Regions from separate parts of the Novosphingobium sp. BF6 genome, predicted to be linked through region 1. Evidence: riboswitches for the same ligand, from Rfam matches in the RefSeq annotation. Region 1 holds a riboswitch; the other holds the start of a gene.
What was found. Region 1 has a riboswitch for S-adenosylmethionine ahead of AC4D6D_RS23385 (homoserine O-succinyltransferase). Riboswitches for the same ligand answer to the same signal wherever they lie in the genome.
Positions count from the first base shown of each region.

Region 2: another riboswitch for S-adenosylmethionine. It lies ahead of AC4D6D_RS22505 (threonine aldolase family protein); the one in region 1 lies ahead of AC4D6D_RS23385 (homoserine O-succinyltransferase).

Region 1 covers NZ_CM177776.1:1,918,795-1,928,602, reverse strand. Annotated here, with positions in the region: gene nhaA (Na+/H+ antiporter NhaA) at 1-1,097, opposite strand, end outside; gene AC4D6D_RS23395 (response regulator transcription factor) at 1,325-1,714, shown strand; gene AC4D6D_RS23390 (MlaA family lipoprotein) at 1,734-2,864, opposite strand; SAM-I-IV-variant riboswitch at 3,077-3,183, shown strand; gene AC4D6D_RS23385 (homoserine O-succinyltransferase) at 3,221-4,162, shown strand; gene AC4D6D_RS23380 (TorF family putative porin) at 4,312-5,019, shown strand; gene AC4D6D_RS23375 (methyl-accepting chemotaxis protein) at 5,042-7,189, shown strand; gene AC4D6D_RS23370 (ROK family protein) at 7,325-8,212, shown strand; gene AC4D6D_RS23365 (LysE family translocator) at 8,217-8,843, opposite strand; gene AC4D6D_RS23360 (class I SAM-dependent methyltransferase) at 8,940-9,713, opposite strand; gene AC4D6D_RS23355 (helix-turn-helix transcriptional regulator) at 9,794-9,808, shown strand, end outside.
Region 2 covers NZ_CM177776.1:1,678,373-1,688,180, forward strand. Annotated here, with positions in the region: gene AC4D6D_RS22465 (UbiA family prenyltransferase) at 1-486, shown strand, start outside; gene AC4D6D_RS22470 (HAD family hydrolase) at 500-1,195, shown strand; gene AC4D6D_RS22475 (hypothetical protein) at 1,188-1,559, shown strand; gene AC4D6D_RS22480 (GMC family oxidoreductase N-terminal domain-containing protein) at 1,556-2,998, shown strand; gene AC4D6D_RS22485 (hypothetical protein) at 2,995-3,498, opposite strand; gene AC4D6D_RS22490 (lysylphosphatidylglycerol synthase transmembrane domain-containing protein) at 3,628-4,632, opposite strand; gene AC4D6D_RS22495 (response regulator) at 4,634-5,296, opposite strand; gene AC4D6D_RS22500 (sensor histidine kinase) at 5,293-6,948, opposite strand; SAM-I-IV-variant riboswitch at 7,129-7,239, shown strand; gene AC4D6D_RS22505 (threonine aldolase family protein) at 7,296-8,381, shown strand; gene AC4D6D_RS22510 (PepSY domain-containing protein) at 8,620-9,808, shown strand, end outside.

The DNA of each region.
Region 1 (9,808 bases):
ACCTCGTCGATCAGCACCGGATCGCTGAAGGCAAGGCCGCCCACGAACAGGCTCATCGTGAAGCCGATACCGCAGAGCAGGCACATCCCGTAAGTCTGGAGCCAGGTCGCGCCGCTCGGACGCCGGGCGATGCCGAAGCGCGCGCAGAGCCAGAGCGCCAGGAACACGCCGATCTGCTTGCCGAGGAACAGCCCCCCGGCCACGCCCATCGGCAGCGGTGCGAGCAGTTGCTCCATGCCAAGCCCTGCCAGTGAGACCCCGGCATTGGCGAAGCCGAACAGCGGAACCACGCCATAGGCGACCCATCCGTGAAGGCCGTGTTCCAGCCGGTGGAGCGGCGATTCCCCGCTGTCCGGTGCGCCGGGAGTAGCGCGGATCGGGATCAGGCTGGCGGCCAGTACACCGGCGATGGTGGCATGAATTCCCGACAGAAGGACCGCCAGCCAGAGCGCGGCGGCGAGCACGAGATAGGGCAAGAGCCGCTTCACGCCGATCCGGTTGAGCACGAACATCACACCCATGACGATCCCGGCGGCGAGCAGGGCGGCGCCCTTTATCTGGCTGGTATAGGCCAGCGCGATCACCGCGACCGCGCCCATGTCGTCGACGATGGCCACCGTCGTCAGGAACAGCTTGAGCGAGGCGGGCACCCGCTTGCCGAGAATGGCCATGACGCCGATCGCGAAGGCAATGTCGGTGGCAGCAGGAATGGCCCAGCCGCGTGCGAGGCCGGGTGTCGAGCCGGCGATGGCGAGGTAGATCAGCGCCGGGAAAATCATGCCTGAGGTGGCGGCTATCGCGGGAAGCGCGCGGTCGGGCCAGTTCGACAAGTGGCCGTCGACGAACTCGCGTTTGATCTCCAGGCCGACGAGCAGGAAGAACAGCGCCATCAGGCCGTCGTTGATCCAGTGCGTCAGCGACAGGGAAAACCACGGGGGGCCGACCCAGAGGTGCAGGGCGTGAAAATAGCCTTCGGCCAGCGGACTGTTGGCCACGATCAGCGCCAGCGCCGCCGCGCCCATCAGCAGGATACCGCCGGAAGCTTCGCTGCGCAGGAAGGCGCGAAGGGCGGAACGGGGGCGCTTGGAAAGGATCATCGATCGGTTGCGGTCGCTCGGTAAGGCACTGGGTTCACGGCGGGAAGGTGCGAGGATACGGCTATGCTTAGCCTAGACGCAATGGCAGGGCGATGCCACACGGACCGGCCTCTCCCTTAACACCTGAGTATGATGGCATTGGCCTGCCGGCCTTGCCAATTGGAGTGAGGGTTGAATGGAACCACGGCCCTGTCCGAAGGTTTCGCCTGAGATAACTGGAGTATGCATTGGTCGCCCCCCTAAATAACAGCCCGCTGACGCGGCCGCTCGTGGCCGTGGTGGATGATGATGCCGGGGTGCGCGGCAGTCTCGACAGTCTGCTTCGTTCGGAGGGGCTGACGAGCATCGGTTTCGCCCGCGCGGAGGACCTGCTGGCCAGCGAACTGCTGCGGCATGTCACTTCGATCGTCACCGACCTGCACATGCCGGGCATGACCGGGCTGGCGATGCAGGCGGAACTGCGGCGTCGCAATTGTCCGCAGCCGGTGATCGTGATGACCGGCTATCCAACCGACGCGGCGAGGGAGCAGGCCATGTCGGCCGGTGCCAGCGCCTTTCTCACCAAGCCGATCGACCCGGATGTCCTGCTTGCCGCAATCGGGGTGGGGCTGAACTGACGCGGATGGAAGACGCCCGTCAGGGCGTCGTTACGGCAGGCGCTGCGACTTGGGCGGGCGCGGGTTGCGCCGTTGCGTCAGCGGTCGGCCCGGTCGGAGCCGGAACCGCGCCAGTCGGTTCTACACCAGCCGGCTCTACGGGCGCGGCTTCGTTGCCTTCCGGCGTCTTGGTCCCATCGGTCTTGCCGGGTGTCTTCAGGCCGGGGCCGTAGACCGGCACTACGTCCGGCACGGTGCGCCCATGAAGCGCTTCGATCTCCGCCTCGCGTTGCTTGAGATAGAGATCACGGTAGGCGGCATAGGGCCGATCTTCCTCTCGGATCTTGTTGATCTGTTCGTCGAAGGCGGCGCGTTCGCCAAGCTGGTTCATGATCGTCATCGGCAGTACGACGGCGGGCTTGGTGAAGGGTTTGCCGACGGCAGCGGGCAGCAGGAGCTTGTCCACCGTGTCGCCGATGATATCGCGCAGCGTCGTCGGGCCGACGATCGGCAGGTAGAAGTAGGGTCCCGGGCCGACGCCGTAATAGCCCAGTACATTGGCAAGGCCGTTGGGGCGATAGGGCAGGTTGAACGGCTTCTTCTTCGCCACATCGACGAAACCGGCGACGCCCAGCGTGGTGTTGATGACGAAGCGGCCCGCGGTTTCGGCGGCCTTGCCCGGCTTGAACTGGAGCAGATAGGCGGCGAACACCACCGGCTCGCCGAGGTTGCTGAAGAAGTTGCGCAGCCCCTTGCGGACGGGGCGGGGCAGGCCCTTGTTGTAGGCCTTGGCCACGGGTTCGAGCACGGCCTTGTCGACCGCTTGCACGGCCTTGAAGGATTCGACGTTGAGGTGTTGCAGCGGGTCGCCGGGCGGTGCCGGTTCCGGGCGCGTGACGACGATGACCGACTCGGGGCCAGCGGCCGGATCGTTCGCTTCTGGCGTCGCGGCGCTTGGTGCCGTCGCGGTCGTGTTATCTTCCGGAGCGGAGGGTGTCGGAACGGCGGGAGCGTCCGTCTGCGGAGCCGGAGCCGCCTGCGGATCCGGCGTCGTCGCGGTGATTCCAGCCGTCGTGGTTCCGACGACATCCTGTACCGCCATGTAGGCGGGGGCGTCGGGAACCGGCTGGCCCGTCATCAGGATCACGACGGCAGCGGCCGGCAAACTCATTCCAATGTCCTTAGCATAGCGCGGCCTTGGCTGCGAAGTCGATTTCGCGGAGGCGCAATATTTGGTATTCCTCCCCGGCGGCTAGGCCCGATTTCCCTATTCGTCAATTGTACCGGTGGGCCGATCGCCCGCTTCAGGCCACCCGTGCGGCGGGCCGGATAGCCAAATGGGGGCAGGGCGTTGCCAGAGCGCGCCAAACCGCCTATGGCCCTTTCCAGCATCAAGAGTTGGGGCGACGCCCAACGCCAACCTGCCGATCCGGGCAAGGTGGCACTCCGTGAAGGAGGATGTGGCCGACCGGGCAATCGAACGGATCAAGCCACCAGCGTCATCCCGGAATTGAGGACCGACGCGAAGTGCCGATCAAGATACCCGACGACCTGCCCGCCCGCTCCATTCTGGAGAACGAAGGCGTGGCCGTCATGCGCGAAAGCGATGCGGTGCGGCAGGATATCCGCCCGCTGCGGATCGGACTGCTCAACCTCATGCCCGACAAGGTCAGCACCGAGACCCAGCTCGCCCGCCTGCTCGGTGCGACGCCGCTCCAGATCGAGCTGACCCTGGTGCGGATCAGCGATCACGTCGCCCGCAATACCTCGGCCGAGCACCTCGAGGCCTTCTACCGCCCCTGGCGCGATGTCGAGCACGAGCGGTTCGACGGTTTCATCATCACCGGCGCTCCGGTCGAGCGTCTCGCCTTCGACGAAGTGCGCTACTGGCCCGAACTGCGCCGCATCTTCGACTGGACGCGCACCCACGTCCATAGCTGCCTGACGATCTGCTGGGCGGCGCAGGCCTTTCTTCACCACTTCCACGGTGTGCCGAAGCACGAACTGCCGGCCAAGGCCTTCGGGGTCTATCCCCACCGCAACCTTGCGCCGAACTCGCCGTTCCTGCGCGGGATTTCCGACAGTTTCGCGGTGCCGGTTTCGCGCTGGACCCAGGTGCGCAAGGCGGATCTGCCGGAGAGCGGCAGTCTCCAGGTCCTGGCCGAAAGCGACGCGGCGGGCCTCTGCCTGCTCCACGACCCCGCCGACCGGGCAGTGCTGATGTTCAACCACCTCGAATACGACGTCGATACGCTCGGCAACGAATACCGCCGCGACGGCGGCCCGGTTCCGGTGAACTATTATCCCGAGGACGATCCCGCGCAGCCACCCGTCAACGCCTGGCGTAGTCATGGGCACTTGTTTTTCGGCAACTGGATCAACGAGATCTATCAGACCACGCCGTTCGACGCCGCACGGATCGGTGGCGGACAGCGCCAGGAACGCGCGGTGGAACTCGATCCGGCCTGAGCCTCAGGTTTATTTTTTTCTAAATAATATGAACGTCTTGTAAGTTTCTGTTGGGGAGATCGGCGGAGCGCGGCTTGCGCTCCCGCCGATGGGTGTCGGGTCGTCCTATAATGGCACTGCCCCCCCCTTTGTCCCAAAACAGGACTTTCATGCACTTCCTCCCTTCCGCCGGGCTTGCCCTGGCGCTGTTGCTTCTGCCTGTTGCCACCCACGCCGCTGACGATACCCCCGAGTTCACGGTCTCCGGCGCGGCGACGATCATCAGCGACTATCGCTTTCGCGGCATTTCGCAGACCGGCAAGGACCCTGCCGTACAGGCGACGATCAATGTCGGCCACAGCAGCGGCGTCTATATCGGCACCTGGGCGTCCGCGCTGGACACGAGTGATCGCTACGGCCACACCGAAGTCGATCTCTACGGCGGTTGGGCAGGGGCAGTTGCGCCCCGAACGACGCTCGACGTCATGCTGGCCTATTACAGCTATCCCGGCGGGGAAGGCTCGGGGAAGATCGAATATCTCGAAACGACCACGAAGCTGACCCACGATTTCGGCCCGCTCAGCGCTACGCTGAGCGCGGCCTACAGCTGGAACCAGGCCGCGATCGGCGGCGATCACCTCTATCTTTCCGGCGATACCGCCGCGCCGATCCCCGGCACGCCGCTGACCCTGCGCGCCCATGGCGGCCGCAGCAGGGGGGCGATCAGTCCGAAGCCGGGCGGCTACTACGACTGGTCGCTTGGCGGCGATGCCGTGCTGGGGCCGATCACGCTGGGCCTGTCCTATATCGACACCAATCTGCGCCACAATCCGGCCGCTACTGCCGCCGCGCTCTTCTCGATCACCGCAGCCTTTTGATCTACCTTCCAGGAGCTGGAAAATGAGAGACTTGTTCAGTCGCATGCATATCGCGGGCAAGCTGATGACGGTCGCCGGTCTGGCGATCGCCGTTCTGCTGCTGCTCGGCTTCACCGCCGTCGTCTTTGAAACGGGTTCGGAGGTCGGCAAGCTGTCCGACCAGTCTGCGATCGCCCAGGCCGATGCCGAGGGCAACCAGGTGAAGGCCGATATCGCCGCCTTCGAGGCCACTGCCAGTACGCTGGCCTCCTCCCTGGGCAACATGCATGCCAGCGGTTCGCGCGATCGCGGCACGGCGACGAACGTCCTCAAGGCGGACCTGCTCAAGTCCAAGGTGGCGCTGGGCTCCTGGGTCATGATCGCACCGAACCAGTGGGACGGCGACGACGCGGGCAAGGGCGGCCAGCCCGGATCGAGCGGCAACGGCAACTTCACGCCTTATTGGGTCAAGAGCAACGGCGTGCTGACCCAGTCGCCGAACAACGAGAGCGATGCTTACGAGAAGCCCTACTACCGCAAGGCCTTCGAAAGCGGGGCGGGCGCCATCGTCGATCCTTACGCTTATGACGTGAACGGCACGACTGTCCTGATGACCTCCATCACCCATGCGGTCCGTTCCGGCGACCGCGTCATCGGTGCCGCCGGTGTGGACATGGAACTGGGCGGTCTGTCCGAGCGTCTGTCGAAGTTGAAGCCGTTCGGCACCGGTCGCGTCATGCTGCTGTCCGCAGGTGCGACCTGGGTGGCCAATCCCGATCCCGCCCAGCTCGGCAAGACCTACGACGATCCCGGTCTCGACGACGTGAAGGCGGCGCTGGCCAGCGGTGAAACCCGCGTGCTGTCCGACATCGAGGTGGACGGCGTCCCGACCCGCCGCGTGATCCGCCCCATCACCCTGCAAGGCCTCAACGCCACCTGGGCGCTCGTGCTCGACGTGCCCGAGGCGACCATCGCCGCGCCCGCCCGCAGCATGGCCTGGCAACTGGTGATCGGCGGCCTGGTCATCGTCGCCGCCGTTCTTGCCAGCCTGTTCTACGCCGCTGGCGGCATCATCGGTCGTCCCATGACCAAGCTGAGCGGCGCCGTCGATCGCCTCGCCAAGGGCGAGAACTGCGCGATCCCCGAACTCGATCGTCAGGACGAGATCGGCACGATGGCCCGCGCCGCCGACGTGTTCCGCCAGGCCGCCGCCGACCGCGCCGAAGCCGACCACCGTGCCACCGAGGTGCAGAAGGTCGTCACCACGGCCATCGGCGACGGCCTCGACGCACTGCGCCAGGGCGACCTCACCCGCGAGATCGCCGTGACCTTCCCGGCCGGTTATGCCGCGCTCAAGGACAACTTCAACGCCGCGCTGGGCGAACTGCGCCGCATGATCGGCGCCGTTGCCAGCAGCGCGGGCGGCATCCAGACCGGCTCGGCGGAAATCGCCCAGGCCTCCGAGGACCTCGCCCGCCGCACCGAGGCCAATGCCGCCAGCCTCGAAGAAACCTCCGCCGCGCTCGTCCAGATCGACCAGCGCCTGAAAGCTTCGGCCACGGCATCCTCGCAGACGGTGCGCCGCGCCGATGAAGCGCTCTCGACCGTCTCGGGCGGGCGGGCGGTTGCCGGAGAGGCCGTTGCGGCGATGGACCGCGTCAGCCTCAGCGCCAAGGGCATCGACTCGGTGATCGAGGGCGTCGACAAGATCGCCTTCCAGACCCGCGTCCTTGCGATGAACGCTGCCGTCGAGGCGGGCCGGGCAGGCGATGCCGGTCGCGGCTTCGCGGTCGTCGCCGACCTCGTCTCGGCGCTCGCCATGCGCTCGGAAGAAGAAGCCAAGCGGGCCCGCGAACAGCTCACCGCGACGCAGGCCGACATCGGCACGGCGGTCGATGCGGTCCAGCGCGTCGATGGCGCCTTCGAGAACATCTCGGGCGACATGACCGAAGTGCACACGCTGCTCGGCCAGATGGCCGAGGACAACCAGGCCCAGTCCACCGCGATCACCCAGATCAGCGTGGCGGTCTCGACGATGGACCACTCGACCCAGCAGAACGCGGCGATGGTGGAGGAAACCTCCGCCGCCGCCCGCAACCTGACGGCCGAGGCCGCCTCGCTCAACGACCAGGCCGCACGCTTCGATACCGGCGGGCAGAGGCAGACCTTCCGTCTCTCCTCGGTAGCCTGACGGAAAGGCAGTTCCCCGACTGCCATACCGTCTGCGCCCGCGGGTCGTTTTCGACCCGCGGGCGCAATCGCTTGTAGGCCTTGGCTTGCGGTGGCAGAGGCTTGGGGGAATCAGCGGTCAGGAAGAGGGCAGGGCATGACGATCTACGGGGCAATAGAGGCAGGCGGCACCAAGTTCGTCTGCGCCGTCGGCAGCGCTGCGACGGGATCGCTGCGCACCGCGACGATCCCCACCCGTGATCCGGACACGACCTTTACCGAAGTCGCGGCGTTCTTCCGCGATGCGGCGGACCTCGGCCCGGTGGCCGGGATCGGCGTGGCCAGCTTCGGACCGGTCGGGGTGGACCCGGCCGCGCCGGATTACGGGAAAATCCTAGCGACGCCCAAGCCGGGCTGGGAAGGCACCGACCTGCTCGCCCGCATCCGGTCCTTCCTGGACGTGCCCATGGCGATCGATACCGACGTCAATGCGGCGGCCCTGGCCGAAGTTCGTGCGGCAGGGACGGAGATGCGCCAGCTTGCCTATGTCACGGTCGGCACCGGCATCGGCGTCGGGCTGGTCAGCGAGGGCAGGCCGGTCCACGGCATCGGCCATCCCGAAGCCGGGCACATTCTCGTCCGTCGCCATCCGGCGCATGAGGGTTTTGCCGGGACCTGCCCGTTCCACGGCGATTGCCTCGAAGGTCTTGCCGCCGGTCCCGCCGTGAGCAGTGCTTGGGGGGCACCGGCTTCCGAACTGGCGGCCGACCATCCGTTCTGGGAGATCGAGGCCGATTATCTGGCGCAGCTCTGCATGACGCTGTTTCTGACGATGGCACCGCAGCGCATCGTGCTCGGCGGCGGGGTCATGAAGCAGGCGCGGCTGATCCCGCTCATCCGCGCGCGCACGGCGGCCTTGCTCGGCGGCTACGTGCAGGCCGCGCGGGATGAGGCGGCGATGGAGCGGCTGATCGTGCCGCCTGCCTGCACCGAACCTTCGGGTCTGGTCGGGGCCTTCCTCCTGGCCGAACAGGCGGCAGGCTGAGCGTTCAGGCGCCGCGAGACGTCAGCAGCGCGGCGCCGAAGCCGACGAAGATCGATCCGGCGATGCGGTTGAACAGCCGCTTCACCGAAGGACGGCGCAAGTGGTTCGAAAGCGAGCCGCCCGCCAGCGCATACGTGCAGTACCAGAGCATTTCGATCTCCGCGAACGTCCCCACGAGAATGGCGAACTGCGGGGCTTTCGGCTCGGCTGGATTGATGAACTGGGGGAAGAAGGCGGCGGCGAAAAGCAGCAGCTTGGGATTGCTGATCGCGATCGTGAAGCCGCCCCGGAACAGCGCCATGGGCGATGAGCGGCGGTCCAGCCGCTCGTCCGCCGCGTCGTCGGAGACCGGCGCCCGCCACGACTTGATGCCGAGATAGACCAGATAGGCCACGCCGAGATAGCGGAGAACCTCGAAGGCGCCCGGGATCGCCTTGAGCAGGGCGGTCAGCCCTGCCGCCGAGGCCGCCAGAACCAGCGTGATCGCCATCATGCAGCCCGCCATGGCCGGTACGCTGCGGCGGAAACCGAACTCGACGCTGCGCGCCATGACATGGAGCATGTTCGGGCCGGGCGTTCCCGAAAGCAGGAACACCGCGAAAGCGTAGAGCCACCAGGTCTGAAGCGTCATCGATCGTCTCTATCGGGAAAAGCGTCCTGCGATTACGCGCTGCCGGGCGAGACCGCAATGCCCTTGCCGTTTGCTGCGCCGAGGCGCTCCGTTCCTTTAAACGACTTCCACGAGGATCGTGTCGATCGTGAAAGAGCCGTCCGGTTCGATCTCGAAATGTGCGGCGACGTCCCGGCTCGCGGCCTTCTGCAAGGCGCGGATCGCCGCGACCTGTTCGGGCGGTGTGCGCATCCGTCCGGTCCAGTCGGCAAAGTCCATGCGCAGGCGGGCGGTAGTCACGCGGGTCGCGGCGAAACCGGTCCGGCCCAGCATCGCGAGCCACTCGGCCGCCGTATAGTCTCGGACATGCGAAAGATCGCGCAGCAGTTCGACCGCCTGCAGATGGGTGTCGGCTGCGGCATCGCCGGGTGCGATCACGTCGATGAAGAGCGCCGGAGCGCCCGGCGTGAGCACGCGGCGTGCCTCGCGCAGGCCCGCTTCGGCATCGCGCCAGTGGTGCACCGAGAAGCGGCAGGCGAGGAAGTCGAAGGTCCGGTCCGCAAAGGGCAGGGCTTCCGCGGCAGCGGCCTGCGTCGTCAAATGGGCGATTCCGCGCCGCGCCGCTTCGGCGGATACCACTTCCAGCATGCGCGGCGAGAGGTCGCAGGCGGTTACGGCAGCGGCGCCGTCTGCCATGGCGTAGCCTGCATGCCCGCCTCCCGCGCCGAGATCGAGCGCATGGGCGGGCCGAGCTTCCCGGGCCCGCTCGGCGATACGGTCGAGATCGGCGCCCGAAGCATGGACCTGGCTGGTGACATAGGCGGCGGCGGTAGTGCCGAACTGCTGGTCGACCAAGGCGTGGCGGTCCGGTTCGCGGGTATCTTCTGTCATGAGTTTCTCCTTGCGAAGCCCCGATCGGCGCTAATATAGCCTGTTACAATGAACATTGTTATCCTGTTATAACTGACACCATGCAGACCGATGAA
Region 2 (9,808 bases), 240 kb from region 1:
GACCCGGCCAGCATGCCGCCCGCCAGCCTCCTGCTCGCCTACTGGGCGGGCGGCGCCTTCCTGATGGGTTCCAAGCGCCTCTCCGAATACCGCGACATCACCGCGCTGGTCGGGCTCGAGACATTGACCCGCTATCGCAAGTCCTTTGCTGGCTACACGGCGGAAAGCCTGGTGGTGAGCTGCCTGGTCTATGCCATGCTCTCGTCCTTCTTCCTCGGCGTGTTCCTCATCAAGTACCGCGTCGAGTACATCCTCGCCTTCCCGTTCATTGCCGGTCTGTTCGGTTGCTACCTCTGGCTCTCCATGCTGCGCGACTCCATCGCCCAGCGGCCGGAGCGCATGTTCCGCTCGCGCCGCCTGATGACCACGCTGGCGATAACCGTGGGCGTGCTGCTCGCGCTCTCCTTCATCGACGTGCCCAGCCTCACCAGCCTCACCAACCGCAGCTTCACCCCGGTGGACATGCTGCCCGGCCACGGCAAGTAAGGGAGTGGAGATCGTGACAGAGGTGGCCTGGAGCAAAGTGCGGCTCGTGGTCTTCGACCTCGACGGCACGCTCTACGACCAGCCCCCGCTCCGCCGCGCGATGGCGCTGGAACTGGTCAAGCACAGCCTGCTGCGCCGCAGTCTGCGCACGATCGAGACCTTGCGTGCCTATCGCCAGATCCGCGAGCTGCTGGGCCAGGTCCAGGGCGACGATTTCACCAACGAGCAGTTCCGCCTCACCGCCCGGCGTTGCGGCTGCTCGGAAGGCGAAGTGCGGGCACTGGTGGAGGAATGGATCGAGCGCCGCCCGCTCGCCCACCTCCCCCGCTACAAGGCGCGCGGAATCGACAGCCTGTTCTCGGCGCTGCGGGCGACGGGGCGGCGGATCGCGGTGTGGTCGGACTATCCGGTCAACGCCAAGCTCGCCGCGCTGGGCCTCAAGGCGGATCACGTCATCTGGTCCGGCGACCACGGCGTCGGCCGCCTCAAGCCCGATCCGACCGGCCTGCTGGCCCTGCTGGAGGAGGCGGGCGTGACTGCGGAGCAAACCCTGGTCATCGGCGACCGGGCCGACCGCGACGCCGCAGGGGCCGCCGCCATCGGCGTCCCGGCGCTGATCCGCAGCAGCCACACCAGTGGAGACACAATGTTCCGGCGCTTCGACGACCCCCCGTTCGCCCCCATTTTCGCGGAGGCCCGCCATGTCTAAGCCCGATACCGTCGCCGCGCTGGTGGACGTGCTGGTCGACGAATCCCGCCCCGGTCTCACCGCCTCCGAGCGCGGCGTGGTCGCCGACTATGTCCGCTCCACCCTGGCGGGAATGCCCGATTACTTCCGCATCGGCTTCCGCATGCTGGCCATGATGTTCGAGATCGCCCCGCTGCCGGTCCATGGGCATCGCTTCTCCCACCTCGCACCGGCAGAACGGCAGGCCCACGTCGAGGCCTGGCGCCGGTCCCGCATCGGTTTCCGCCGCTCGATGATCGCGTTCTACACGACGTTCGCCTGCTACGGTCTCTATTCGCTGCCGCGCGCGCAGGACCGCGCACCCGCCGCCAGGATCGCCGCATGAACGGCCCGAGCGAGATCGAGACCGAGACCCTGGTGATCGGCTCCGGCCCCGGCGGTGCCGTCAGCGGCACCCTGTTCGCCGAGGCCGGACGGCATGTCGTCATGGTGGAGGAAGGCGATCACCTTGCCCTCGAAGCCGCGCCGCATTTCTCGCGCGAGGAGATGCTGCTCAAGTATCGCAATGCCGGGGTCGGCGTCGCGCTCGGGCGGCACAAGCTGGCCTGGGTGGAGGGGCGCTGCGTCGGCGGCGGCAGCGAGGTCAATCGCGGCCTCTACCACCGCACGCCGGGCTATGTCTTCGACGACTGGCGCCGCCGCTTCGCGGTCCACGACCTCGACCTTGCCGGGATGACCCCGCATTTCGAAGCCTGCGAGGCGATCGCCCGCGTGGAATATGCCGGCACCGCCGCCTCCGACATGTCTCGGCGGCTCCAGCAGGGCGCACAGGCGCAAGGCTGGCTGGCGATCGAGGCGCCGCGCCTCTACCGCTACGACCACGACCACCACAGCGGCGTGAAACAATCGATGTCCGCCACGTTCGTCCAGCGCTTCGTCGCGGCGGGCGGTGTGCTCCTGCCCCGGACGCGCATCGCCCGCCTGCGCCGGATGAACGGCCACTGGATCGCCCAGGGCAGCCGCCGCGGCGAGGACGGCAAACAGCGCCCGGTCACGTTCCGCGCCCGGACCGTGTTCATCGCCTGCGGCGCGGTGCAGACTCCGGCGCTTCTGCGCCGTTCCGGCATTTCGCACAATGTCGGCGACAGCCTGCGCTTCCATCCGATGGTCAAGGTCGTCGCCGAATTCGACCGCGACGTGAACCGCCCGGACGACTTCGACCCGGTGCATCAGGTCAAGGAATTCGAGCCGCGTTTCGGCATGGGCTGCTCGATCAGCACTCCGGCGATGCTCGGCGTGGCCCTCTCAGGCCGTCCCGACCACTGGCAGCTGGTGGCGGAGCGCTGGCGGCGCATGGGCATCTACTACGTCCAGTCCGGCGGCGGCGAGGCCAGCGTGCGCAATCTGCCCGGCTTCGAGGACCCGATCGTGCGCGTGCGCTTCTCGCAAGGCGACCTCTCGGTGCTGGGCGAAGGGCTGCGGCGGCTCTGCGAGGCGCTGTTCGCCGCCGGAGCGCAGCGGATCTACCCCTGCCTCGCGGGTTATCCCGACCTGCACTCGCCAGGCGACCTCGCCCGCCTGCCGGACGTGCTACAGGCGAGCGACGGCAACATGACCTCGGTCCATGTCTTCTCGTCCTGCCCGATGGGCGAGGACCGCCGCCGTACCGCTGCCAATTCCTTCGGCAAAGTTCACGGCGCAGACGGACTCTACATCAACGACGCCTCGCTGCTCTGCGGGCCGACCTCGGTCAATCCGCAAGGCACGGTCATGGCCGTGGCCCACCGCAATGCGACCGAGGCCCTGACCCGCCGTTTCCATTAAGCAATCAGCCAGGTGCCGTCCGGTTCCTTGTGGACCACCGTGTTCCAGAGATAGCTCTCGCCGCTGTCATCGGCGGTGAACAGGATATCGAACCTGAACTCGTTCGCCGCGACGCGCTTCCAGTTCTGGATGCGGGTGACGGAGAGGCAGCCCACCATGTCATGGCTGCGGATGCGCTTGCCGGGGGAATTGGCACCGGCCCAGCCGTTGAACATGGCCGTGCCGCGCGAGCCGACGAACTTTGCCACCAACCCCTGGGTGGCGCGGTCGTCCTGCACGCACATGAGCGTGACCATATAGGGCCGCAGGGTCGGCAAGGCTGCCGCCACGTCGGACTTCAAGGCAGGCGGAGCCGAGGCCAGCGCCCTGTCCACGCCCTGGACCTGTGCCGGATCGGGCCTCGCCAGCGCCGATGTCGCCGCATCCGCCTGCACCGTCAGACCGGCCAAGGCGGCAACGCTGGTAAAGGCGTGGAGGGCGAAGGATCGGGTGGTCGGCATCGTAAAAACCTCATCATGAAGCATATCCACCGGCGACGATGGAACGGGGCGGCGCCTCTGCATCGACGAACCGGTCCAGGCAAGCGCCCAGAGGAAATCGCGCGACAATACGTTGGTGAAATCAGACGGTTAGTGCGCCCTCAGCATCGTGAGCGGCGATTGCCGCCGCACGGAAACCAGCCAACCCAGCGCGAACAGCGCCGTCGGCAGCCAGAGCAGCAAATGCGCCAGCAGGATGGTTGCCGCCCCCTGTTCGGCTTCGACCCCGACCGCCCGGTAGGACAGCATGCCGAAGAACTCGTAGGAGCCGAAATGCCCTGGAAGCGCCGGAACCAAAGTGCCCAGCGTCGAGAAGGCAAAGGCCACCAGCGGCTTCAGCCATTCCGGCAGGCCGCCGCCCAGGCTCACCCAGGCGCCGAGCATGACCAGGCTCTCCAGCAGCCACAACGCGAAGGACAGCAGGACCATGCCGAGAATGCGGCGCGGATCGCCGGTGCCGCGCACCGCTTCCGCCACCGACCGGGCCGTACCGGCCAGCTTCATGACAGGGACAAGCGGGAACTTGCGCTCTCCCCAACCCGCAATCGCCTCGATCGCTCCGGGCGAAAGCAGTACGGCGAGGCTTACCGCCACCGCTACCACAAGAACGAGCCGAAACTGCGCCACGATCTCGGCAGGTAGCGCAGTATCGATCAGCAGAAGCGCCAGCCCCGCCACCATCAGGATCGAGACGAGATCGAGCACCCGCTCGACCACCATGGCCCCCAGCACATGCCCCATCGGCAGCGAGAAGCGGCGATGGAACCAGTAGACCCGGAACACGTCCCCGAGCCGGAAGGGCAGGATATCGCTGATCCCGAAGCTGGCCACGAAAGGCGCGACGCTCGGCCCGAACGGCACTTTGCGGCCAGCGGGGTCGAGCAGCAGGCGAAACCGCCAGGCCCGCAGCAGGAAGTCCAGCGCATAAGCGGCAAGGGCCAGGACCAGCGAGGGCCAGCTTGCCCGCATCAGCAAAGCGCCCACCGCAGCCATGTCCACCGAAGTCCAGAGCAAGGCGAGGAAAGCCGTTCCCACCACGACGCCCAGCCAGAACCGCAGATTGCCACCGCCGGTAGAGGCGCGCTCCGCCGTCATCTCAGAAAGTGTCGCTGATCTGGGACTGGTACTTCACGAAAAGAGTAGCCAAGGTGGTGCGGCTCGAAATGTCCAGCTTGCGGTAGATGTTGTGGAGGTGGATGCTCACCGTTCCCTCGGTCGATCCCACCATTCCGGCAATGGCCTTGTTGGAGAAGCCGCGGCAGACCAGCGCGCTGATCTCCTTCTCGCGCGGGGTAAGACCGGCGATCTCGCCGCCGATATCGACGCCGCCTCCGCGCTTCCCCTTGGCCACGAGGTCCTCGGGCAGCCACTTGCGGCCCGTCACGACCTGCCGCAGGCAATCGAGCAGCGAATCCGCAGCATAGTCCTTGAGCAGCAGCCCCCAGACCCCCAGCCCGATGGCCTCGGCGATCTGCCTGCCGGTCATCGTCGCGGAAAGGAAGATCACCCGCACCGGCCAGCCGCCCTCGCGGATCGCCCGCAGGATGGCCAGCCCGCCCAGATCGGGCATCGACACATCGAGAACGGCAACGTCCGGCTGCCTCTCGCGGATGACTGCCAGCGCGCGCGTGCCACTGCCGGTGGCTTCCACCAGATCGATCTCGCCCGTCGCCTGGAGCAGGTCGGCCAGTCCGCGCAGCAGCAGCGGATGATCGTCGGCGACGAGAACGCGGCAGGTGTGAAGCTCGGTAAGGCTCATGCCGCTGCCTCCAGCGGGATGACCATGGTGACGCGCAGGCCGTCTGCACTGTCATCCACGGCGATCGAGCCGCCCAGTTGCATCGCCCGGCTGCGCAGGGAGACCGAACCCCTACCGTTCGCGGCCGCGCCCAGCCCGCGCCCATTGTCCGCCACCCCGAGTTCGAGCGCGCTGCCGACCCGACGGGCCTCCAGCGCGACGCGGGTAGCGGCGCCGTGCCGCACGGCATTGGCGGTCGCCTCGGAGAACAGCGCGATCACTTCCTGCACGAGATTGCGCGGCAATTGCGTGGAGCGGCCATGCCAGTCGAAAGCGACGGTGACACCCCAGGTCTTCTGAAGCAGGTCGGCCTGCCTTTGCAGGTCTGCCACCATGTCGGTCGGCTGGTCGGCATCGACGTCGCGCTGTTTCTCGACGAAACGGCGGATGCGCCGCTGCTGTTCGGTGACCAGTTCCTCGATAGCCTTGAGTTCCACCGCCATTTCGGGTTCACGGGCAGCGAGGGTCCGCAGCTTCAGGCTCGTCGCGGTCAGGTCCTGGAGGACGCTGTCGTGAAGATCCTGGCCCAGACGGCTGCGTTCCTCCGCCCGCGCACTGTCGGCCCGCCGGGCGACGAGTTCGACATGTTCCAGTTCGGAACCCGTGCGCGCAGCGATGATCTCCGTGAGCGCCAGCGCGTCTTCCGGCCGTCCGTCCGGATCGACCACGATCATCGCGCCGCGAAAGCGCAATCCGGAAAAGCCCGAACGCACGGCATAGTCGTGCGAGCGGGGCCGCGGCAGTTCGAGGACGTCGAGCACGTGGTTCAGCCCCGCCATCTCCTCGGAATCAAGCAGGCTGGCGCGGGTGCGGTCCATGAAGTCGAGCCGCGCCTCGGCGAAGACGCTGCGATAGGTTGCGGGATCGAGCGGCAGCAGCCGCAGCCCTTCGCGGCGCCAATAGGCGATGAACCCGGTCGGCTCGTCCTGTTCGCGCCAGATCAGGATCAGGCTTTCGCAACCGGTCACCGCGCCGGAATGGCCGCAGAGTTCCGCCAGCCAGCCGCGCCGATCGCCGACCCCGGCATCCATCGGCCAACTCGCCAGCCGGGTCAGGCGCTCGCGGCTGCTCTCGCGATAAGCGCCGAAGTAGCCGAGCATGACCGCGCAGACGATGAAGTAGACGGTGCGGATGATGAGGACGTTCAGTTCGGACTCACCGTCGAGAATGTCGGGAATGCCGATCGTGAACAGAACCACTTCCAGCATGACCGCCCCGACCATGGCGCCCATGAAGCCCCAGCGCACCGTCATCGCCAGCAGGGTGAACGGCAGGAACGAGAAGAACGGGCTGGTCAGTTCGTTGGTCAGGAAAGCGAGCCAGCCAAGGATCCCGGTATCGAGCACATGGACGGCGAAATGGACGAGGCTGTCCACCGGTCGCCGAACCGGCAAGGCCACCAGCAGGATCGCCATGACGAGGTAAACCGCCAGCACGTCCTGCGCTTCGGTCCGGTAGCGGACCGGCTGGGTGGGATCGAGATAGATGGCGATGACCGCGAAGACCGCCGTAACCAACCGTCCGTAGCTGATCAGCCGGTTGGGATCGGTGATCAGCAGTACGTTCCGTGCCCGGCTCAGGCCGGATGCCGTCGCATCGAAAGTCCGCCCCATGTGTTCTTCTGTCCTCGCGCCATCCGGCATGACGGCCGGAAGCGTCGGAAAAACCTACGAAGCTGCGGCAATTTCGTCGAGTCAGCCTTCCTGCTGATCCTGCGGGGCAAAAGGATATGCCCCCTGCTCCTCAATCGCATGCTCCCGATTGACGATTCCGGGCAGACGGCCTAAGAGCAGCCCCAGCATCAAGAGTCGGGATCGCGCCCGGCACCAACCTGCTCCCGAGCAAGGTGGTACCTTCGCAGACATGCGAAGGGATGTGGCCGGACCGGCAACAATCGGGTCTTCCAGCTGCATCGCCGTCGTTCGCTTCCGGCTTCATCGAGCCTCGAAGGAAGTACCGCATGCCCAACACCCAGTCAGCACAACAAATAGCGCCGACCCAACAATTCGCCAGCGACAACTATGCCGGGATCTGTCCGGAAGCCTGGGCCGCGATGGAACTTGCAAATCAGGGTTCGGCGACCGCCTATGGCGAGGACGAATGGACCCTGCGCGCCGCCGATGCCTTCCGCTCGCTATTCGCCACCGACTGCGACGTTTACTTCGCCTTCAATGGCACGGCTGCGAACTCGCTGGCGCTTGCTGCACTTTGCCAGTCATATCATTCAGTTATCTGCTCTTCCTCAGCCCACGTCGAGACTGACGAATGCGGCGCGCCGGAGTTTTTCTCGAACGGATCCAAGCTCCTCATCGCCCAAAGTGCCGACGGCAAGCTGACTCCGGAAGCCATCCGCACGCTGGCGGTCGGCCGTTCGGACATCCACTTCCCGAAGCCCCGCGTCGTCACGATCACCCAGCCCACCGAGACCGGACAGGTCTACAGCATTGCCGAGATCGAGGCGATTTCGGCGACCTGCCGCGAGTTGGGCCTCAAGCTGCACATGGACGGCGCGCGTTTCGCCCATGCCTGCGCAGCGCTCGATTGCACGCCGGCCGAGATCACCTGGCAGGCAGGCGTGGACGTGCTCTGTTTCGGCGGCACCAAGAACGGCATGGCCGTGGGCGAGGCGGTGATCTTTTTCGACCGCGCGCTTTCCGAGGACTTTTCCTATCGCTGCAAGCAGGCGGGCCAGCTCGCGTCGAAGATGCGCTTCCTTTCCGCGCCGTGGATCGGAGTCCTTGAGAGCGGCGCCTGGCTGAACAATGCCCGTCACGCCAACGGCTGCGCCCGGCGTCTTGCCGATGCAGTGTCGAGCATTGAGGGGCTGAACCTTATCTTCCCGGTAGAGGCCAACGCGGTGTTTCTCGCCGCGCCGGAGCCGGTGCTGGACGGACTGCGTGCGCGCGGTTGGCGGTTCTATACTTTCATCGGCGGCGGAGCGCGCTTCATGTTCGCCTGGGATGCCGATACGAAGCAGGTCGACCGGCTTGCCGCCGATGTCATCGAGCTTGCCGGACATCACATCGATCAGCTGGCCATAGCCTGAGAAGTTCCAGCTAACCGCATGATATAGCTAATTGTCCCGCCCAAAATCATCCCCGGCGGGGCAATCGGCTGCGAAGACACGGAAGAAGGCTTGAACGCCCTTCCCGGACCTACGAAGAACGGTTTTTGTTGCTATTGCAACTTGATCTCATTAGCCGAACCGTCATGAGGGTACGCGCAAGCGTGCTGTCGATGGCCCGCGCCTTACGGCGGTGCCATCGGAATTCGGGAAGCGACAGGTGACGCGGCAAGTCCTATTTCATATTCACTGGTTCCTCGGCATTACGGCAGGCTTCGTCCTCGCCGTCATGGGCGTGACCGGTGCGACGCTGAGTTTCGAGAACGAGATCATGCGCGCCCTTAGCCCGGGCGTGGTGACGCTCCCGCCGGGAACAGGCTCGCCGCTCTCGCCCGATGAAGTGATCGCGCGTGCTTCCGCCCAGCGTCCCGGATTGCCGGTGGAGCGCCTGAGCGTCGAACACGACCCTCAGGCAGCATGGACCGTCTCGTTCGCCGCCCGCGAAGGCGAACGGCGCGGCGAACGCAGCTATGTCGATCCCCGCAGCGGCATGCTACTCGGCCAGGCGAACGGCGCAGGATTCTTCCGGACAGTCGAGGATCTCCATCGCTGGCTCGCCCTGCCCGGCGGACCGAACGGCGTGGGGCGCCAGATCACCGGATTTTCCGCGATCGCGCTGGTATTCTTCGCGATCTCGGGCCTCTATTTGCGCTGGCCGCGCCGCACCTTCGACTGGCGCTCCTGGCTGGTCCTCGACCTGCGCAAGAGCGGGCGGAACCTTTACCGCGCGCTCCACGTGGTGATCGGCGGCTGGGTGGCGCTGGTCTACCTGCTGAGCGCGCTGACCGGCCTCTGGTGGTCCTACGACTGGTATCGGCAGGGTGTGCTCTATAGCCTTACCGGCAAGACTAGTCGTGAGGAAAGCGGCCATGGCGGTGGCAAGAAGGGCGAGCATGAAGCCCCGACCACCGGAACGCCCAGCCTCGCCCGCGCCTGGCCGACAGTGATTGCCGCCATGGGCGGCAGCTACAAGTCGATTTCCGTCACCCTGCCCGAAGGTCATGAACCCGCCGGCTTCCGCGTCATGCTGACAAATGCCCGTCACGATCGCATGGTGGACGATCTCAAGGTCGATCTCGCCAGCGGCAAGCTGCTCAAGGCCGACCGCTATGCCAACCGCAAGATCGGCAAGGTCATCACCACCAGCATGTACGAACTGCATCGCGGCGCCTTCTTCGGCATCGGCGGGCGCATCCTGCTGCTGCTGTCCAGCCTGACGATGCCGTTGTTCGCTGTCACCGGCCTGCTGCTCTATCTCGCCCGCCGCAAGCGCAAGCGCGCCCTCGCCGCGGTCGAAGCACAGGCAGGCACCTCAAAGGAAAGTGCGGCGACCGGCGACCTGCTCGTGG